Cupriavidus necator N-1: one gene and its partner. The protein of the gene in region 1 interacts with the protein of each later gene in a pairwise test. Links are inferred from orthologs where the notes say so. Each region holds a gene or a part of one and is shown on either strand. Other genes may lie near its edges. The genes, in order: ybgC and acpP.

Region 1 (3,140 bases):
TCTGGCGTTCCAGCGCGATGTCGGCGTCGTCCTCGACCTTGCTCTTCACCTCGGGCAGCGGCGGGGCCGGGCGCGGCTGCACCACCGGCGCCGGCGGCGGCGGCGGGGGCGCGGTGGCGGCCGGAATCTCTTCCCACAGCTCGGCCTCGGCGCCGACCGGGGTGCTGCTCTGCAAGCGCACGCCGTAGTACAGCACGACAGCCAGCAGCATGTGCATGAAGAGCGCGAACAGGAAGGAACGCAGGGTTCCCCGCTCCTTGACCGGCTGGTAGGGATAGGCGGCGACGGTCTTCATCAGGCGCAACGGCAATCAGATAGGCGCTTCAATGCGTCAGGAGGTCTTGGACTTGACCATCAGGCCGACGCGCTTGATGCCATCGGCTTTCAGGATCGACATCACGTCCAGCACCGCCTCGTACTTGACCGAGCGGTCGGCGGCAATCACCACCGGCTGGTCGGGATTCTCGTTCTGGCGCTGGTGCACAAAGTCGAGCAGGCCCTGCTTGTCGACCTTGCGCTCGAAGGCATTGCCGGCGTTGTCCTTGCCGCGCGCGGTGAGCTGGCCGCTCTCGTGCACGGTGACCACGATCGGCGGCGCCTTCTGCTGCGGCGTGGCGTTGGCTACGGTGGGCAGGTCGACGGTGGCGGGGCTCACGATCGGCGCCGCCACCATGAAGATGACCAGCAGCACGAGCATGACGTCGATATACGGCACGACATTGATCTCGGCGCTGGCCCGGCGGCGCGAGCCGCCGCGGCGCTGAATGGCTGCCATTGCAGGACTCCTGGAAACGCCGGCCCGGGCTTGCGCCCGGACCGTCTGGATTAGATTCGATACGTGTGCAGTTAGCGTGCCTGCCGTTGCAGGATGTTCAGGAACTCTTCCATGAAGCTCTCGAACCGGATCGCCAGGCGGTCGATCTCCGTGGCATAGCGGTTGTAGGCGATCACCGCCGGAATCGCCGCGAACAGGCCGATCGCGGTCGCCACCAGCGCCTCGGCAATACCGGGGGCCACCGATGCGAGCGTCGCCTGCTGCACATTCGACAGGCCGCGGAATGCGTTCATGATCCCCCATACCGTGCCGAACAGGCCGATATACGGGCTCACCGAACCCACCGACGCCAGGAACGGCAGATGCGATTCCAGCACATCCATCTCGCGCTGGTAGGCCGCGCGCATCGCGCGCCGGGCCGCATCGAGCAGCGCGCCGGCTTCGTTGCCGCGCTCGCGCGCCTTCAGGAACTCGCCCATGCCGGATTCAAAGATCCGCTCCAGCGCGCCGGTGTTGTGGCGGTTGTTGACGGCACTGTTATATAGCGCCTGCAGGTCGCCGCCGGCCCAGAAGTCGCGTTCGAACCCCTCGGTCTGGGTGCGTGCTGAGCGCACCGCCAGGTGCTTGCGGAAGATATAGGTCCACGAAAATAGGGACATGACGAGCAACAGCACCATGACGGCCTGTGCCAGCAGGCTGGCGTGGAGCACCAGCGTTACGATCGACATGTCTTGCGTGACGGTCACGGGATTCATCGTGCGGACTTGATGGTAGCTAGAACGGGGTCGGGAATCGGGGCGGGACGGAAAGTGCTTCGATCGACACACCCAACGCGGATCGCGCCAGATGCCAGCATCAGCTCGCCACGCCAGGCTTCCTGGGTGAACTGGACCGACGCCGGGCCGACCCGGTCGATGCGCGTGCGGATCTCGAGCTGGTCATCCAGCCGGGCGGGCGCATTGTAGTCCACCGCCGTACTGCGGACGATAAAGACCACGCCCGCCTCGTCGGCGAGCGACTGCTGCTCGATGCCGAGCGCACGCAGCCACTCGGTGCGGGCGCGCTCGAAGAACTTCAGGTAGTTGGCGTAGAACACTACGCCACCCGCGTCGGTGTCTTCCCAGTACACCCGCAGGGTCCAGACAAAGTTTGTCATGGCCGCGATTGTAACGGAGAGCGATAGCGGTTTCGTGTAAACCCGCATGACGACTTTGCAACAGCAAGTTGCTGGCCAGCCCTTGCCAGCGCTTGCCTGGCGGGGCCGACGGCTTGCGGCGGGCGCCCGCCTCGCGCTACACTGCGCGCAACCATTCCATCTTGCGCGACTGGCGAAGTCAGTGGGCACTACCACGAGGAAGCGCAAGTTCTCTGGCGTGACGTTCATTGCGCGTTCGCGTAACGTTCAGCACGCCTAGGCGTGAAGTTGCTTGCGCCTGCCGCTCGCCTGGGCAGCGAATGGGAAGCAGGGTGCGCCCTGCACCGACGGTTACAACGTGCCGCCGGTGCTGGTCGCCGCTAGCCTTCCCCGCGCGCCCTACCCCCGATGCGTGAATCGGATTCCCTATTTTTCAGACGAGTTTCGCCATGTTCGAACGCAGCCGTTTTACGATCGACCAGATCGACCCCGAGGTCTTTGCCGCCATCCAGCAGGAAAACCAGCGCCAGGAAGACCACATCGAGCTGATCGCCTCCGAGAACTACACCTCGCCGGCCGTGATGGCCGCCCAGGGTTCGCAGCTGACCAACAAGTACGCGGAGGGCTATCCCGGCAAGCGCTACTACGGCGGTTGCGAGTACGTCGACGTGGTCGAGCAGCTGGCCATTGACCGCGTCAAGCAGCTGTTCGGCGCCGAAGCCGCCAACGTGCAGCCCAACTCGGGCTCGCAGGCCAACCAGGGTGTGTACTTCGCCGTGCTCAAGCCGGGCGACACCATCATGGGCATGAGCCTGGCCGAAGGCGGCCACCTGACCCACGGCATGGCCCTGAACATGAGCGGCAAGTGGTTCAACGTGGTCAGCTACGGCCTGAACGCCCAGGAAGACATCGATTACGATGCGCTGGAAAAGCTGGCGCAAGAGAAGAAGCCCAAGCTGATCATCGCCGGCGCCTCGGCCTTCGCGCTGCGCATCGACTTCGAGCGCATCAGCAAGGTGGCCAAGTCGATCGGCGCCTACTTCATGGTCGACATGGCCCACTACGCCGGCCTGATCGCCGCGGGCGTCTACCCGAACCCGGTGCCGCACGCCGACTTCGTCACCACCACCACGCACAAGAGCCTGCGCGGCCCGCGCGGCGGCGTGATCCTGATGAAGGCCGAGCACGAGAAGGCCATCAACTCGGCGATCTTCCCCGGCATCCAGGGCG
Region 2 (3,185 bases), 300 kb from region 1 along the record:
GTCCGATGACGACGTGCGCGCCGCTTGCGCCGAGGCATCGGCCGCGGGCGTGGTCGAGGCCGTGAACTTCAACGCGCCGTCGCAGGTGGTGATCGCCGGCCACAAGGCCGCGGTCGAGAAGGCCTGCGAAATCGCCAAGGGCAAGGGCGCCAAGCGCGCGCTGCCGCTGCCGGTGTCGGCGCCGTTCCACTCGTCGCTGCTCAAGCCCGCTTCGGACCGCCTGCGCGAGCGCATGGCCGGCCTGGCTTTCTCGGCGCCGTCGATCCCGCTGGTGAACAACGTCGACGTCGCCATCGTCAATGATCCGGACGCGATCAAGGACGCCCTGGTGCGCCAGGCCGCAGCGCCGGTGCGCTGGGTCGAGTGCGTGCAGAAGATGGCCGCCGAAGGCATCACGCACGTGATCGAATGCGGCCCCGGCAAGGTGCTGGCCGGCATGACCAAGCGCATCGACGGCAACCTGACCGGCGGCGCGATCTTCGATCCGGCCTCGCTGCAAGACACGCTGGCGCTGCTGAAGTAAGCAAGAGGACATCCGCATGACCAAACTTCTCGACAACCAGGTTGCGCTGGTCACTGGCGCCTCGCGCGGCATCGGCCGCGCCATCGCGCTGGAACTGGCCCGCCAGGGCGCCACCGTGATCGGCACCGCCACCAGCGAAGCCGGCGCGGCCGGCATCACCGATTACCTCGGCGTCGATGGCCTGAAGGGCAGGGGCGCCGTGCTCAACGTCAATGACGCGGCCGCTTGCGACGCGCTCATCGACGAGATCGTCAAGACCCACGGCGGCATCGGCGTGCTGGTCAACAATGCCGGCATCACGCAGGACCAGCTGGCGATGCGCATGAAGGACGAGGACTGGCTGGCCGTGATTCAGACCAACCTGACCTCGGTGTTCCGCCTGTCGCGCGCGGTGCTGCGCCCGATGATGAAGGCCCGCCAGGGCCGCATCATCAATATCACTTCGGTGGTGGGCTCGGTCGGCAACCCCGGCCAGATGAACTACTCTGCTGCCAAGGCGGGCGTGGCGGGCATGACCCGCTCGCTGGCCGCGGAAATCGGCAGCCGCAACGTGACCGTGAACTGTGTCGCGCCGGGCTTTATCGACACCGACATGACCAAGGCGCTGTCCGAAGAGCAGCATGCTTCTCTCAAGACACAGATCCCGCTGGGTCGCCTTGGCCAGCCGGAGGATATCGCCAACGCGGTGGCCTTCCTGGCTGGTCCGCAAGCCGCTTACATTACCGGCACTACGCTGCATGTGAACGGCGGGATGTACATGAACTAATGGGTTTTTGGTTGGCTGGTTTCGGGGAAGAAGCCCGAAGAAGCCGCCTGAAGTAGTAGTTTTCCGAACCAAACGGGCGCGATTCTTGCAAAGCTTGGCAGGCGGCATTTCTGTCGCCTCAAACCTGCTAAAATGCGCCCACTTTTTGTCGAACTTCCCTGGAGGGTTACATGGACAATATCGAACAACGCGTCAAGAAAATCGTGGCAGAACAGCTTGGCGTGGCCGAGGCAGACATCAAGAACGAATCGTCGTTCGTGAACGATCTCGGTGCGGACTCGCTGGACACGGTTGAACTCGTGATGGCGTTGGAAGATGAATTCGGCATGGAAATTCCTGATGAGGAAGCCGAAAAGATCACGACCGTGCAACAGGCTATCGACTACGCCACCGCGCACGTCAAGGCCTAAGCCCGTCGTCTCTGCATTCCGAGCCACAGAAGGCAGGTGGGCGGGCCGTTGCGGCCGCGCCTTGCTGTTTTCTGTGGCTTTCGTCTGTTTGAAGAAGCAGAATGGAATGTGCTTCGCCGTGCGGCCCGCAAGGCCGGCGGCGGGTTGATCTCCGTTCCGTTCCCGTTTCACGCACCCGTAGGAAAACATAGTGAGCCGTCGTCGCGTCGTCGTCACTGGGCTTGGCCTTGTGTCTCCGGTCGGAAACACGGTTGCCGAAGGCTGGGCCAACCTGGTTGCCGGCAAGTCCGGCATCGCCACCATCACCAAATTCGATCACTCCGCGCTTTCCGTGCACTTTGCCGGTGAAGTGAAGGGTTTCAATGCCGAGGACTACATCCCCGCCAAGGAAGCCCGCGCGATGGATACCTTTATCCATTTCGGCATTGCAGCCGGCACGCAGGCGCTGAAGGACAGCGGCCTGGAAGTGACCGACGCCAATGCCGAGCGCATCGGCGTGCTGGTCGGTTCGGGCATCGGCGGGCTGCCGTTGATCGAAGAAACCCACGCCGTGCTGACCGAGCGTGGTCCGCGCCGGATTTCGCCGTTCTTCGTGCCGGGATCGATCATCAACATGATCGCGGGCCACCTGTCGATCATCCACGGCATCAAGGGCCCGAACCTGGCTGCCGTGACCGCTTGCACGACCGGCCTGCACAGCATTGGCCTGGCCGCCCGCCTGATCCAGGCCGGCGATGCCGACGCCATGCTGGCGGGCGGTGCCGAGTCGACCGTGTCGCCGCTGGGCATCGGCGGTTTCGCCGCTGCGCGTGCGCTGTCGACGCGCAATGACGATCCGGCGGCCGCTTCGCGTCCGTGGGACAAGGACCGCGACGGCTTCGTGCTGGGCGAAGGCGCGGGGGTGATGATGCTGGAGGAGTACGAGTCGGCCAAGGCGCGCGGCGCGCGCATCTATGCCGAGCTGATCGGCTTTGGCATGAGCGGCGACGCCTATCACATGACCGCGCCGAACATGGACGGCCCGCGCCGTTGCATGGTCAATGCGCTCAAGGACGCCGGCATCAATACCGACCAGGTGCACTACCTGAACGCCCACGGCACGTCCACGCCGCTGGGCGACAAGAACGAATCCGATGCGATCAAGGCCGCATTCGGCGAGCAGGCCTACAAGATGGTGGTGAACTCGACCAAGTCGATGACCGGCCATCTGCTGGGCGGTGCCGGCGGCCTGGAATCGGTCTTCACCGTGCTGGCGCTGCACAACCAGGTGTCGCCGCCGACGATCAACCTCGACAACCAGGATCCCGAGTGCGACCTGGACTACGTGGCCAACACGGCGCGCGAGATGAAGATCGACGTCGCGGTGAAGAACAACTTCGGTTTCGGTGGCACCAACGGCACGCTTGTTTTCCGCCGCGCCTGATCCGTGGTTGAGGCGGGCCCTTCGCGGGCTGCGCCAGGGCAGGGTCCACCCGTTGTGGGCCCT

The links.
Region 2: the proteins of ybgC (region 1) and acpP interact in binary tests that used the Escherichia coli proteins (3 or more experiments, as listed by UniProt). The link is inferred for Cupriavidus necator N-1 from one-to-one orthologs.

Annotation. Positions count from the first base shown.
Region 1 is NC_015726.1:2,836,111-2,839,250, forward strand. The notes cover bases 230-3,050. They hold ybgC (tol-pal system-associated acyl-CoA thioesterase), read right to left. Parts: upstream 1,932-3,050; coding sequence 1,527-1,931; downstream 230-1,526. Other genes in these bases: tolA (cell envelope integrity protein TolA), read right to left, coding at 230-295; tolR (protein TolR), read right to left, coding at 332-775; tolQ (protein TolQ), read right to left, coding at 847-1,530; glyA (serine hydroxymethyltransferase), read left to right, coding at 2,360-3,050. Outside these bases: more of tolA, read right to left, coding at 1-229; more of glyA, read left to right, coding at 3,051-3,140.
Region 2 is NC_015726.1:2,531,531-2,534,715, reverse strand. What follows is about bases 214-3,079. They hold acpP (acyl carrier protein), read left to right. Parts: upstream 214-1,459; coding sequence 1,460-1,699; downstream 1,700-3,079. Other genes in these bases: fabF (beta-ketoacyl-ACP synthase II), read left to right, coding at 1,890-3,079; fabG (3-oxoacyl-ACP reductase FabG), read left to right, coding at 540-1,289; fabD (ACP S-malonyltransferase), read left to right, coding at 214-523. Outside these bases: more of fabD, read left to right, coding at 1-213; more of fabF, read left to right, coding at 3,080-3,122; CNE_RS11920 (hypothetical protein), read left to right, coding at 3,103-3,185. UniProt on the Escherichia coli protein: Carrier of the growing fatty acid chain in fatty acid biosynthesis.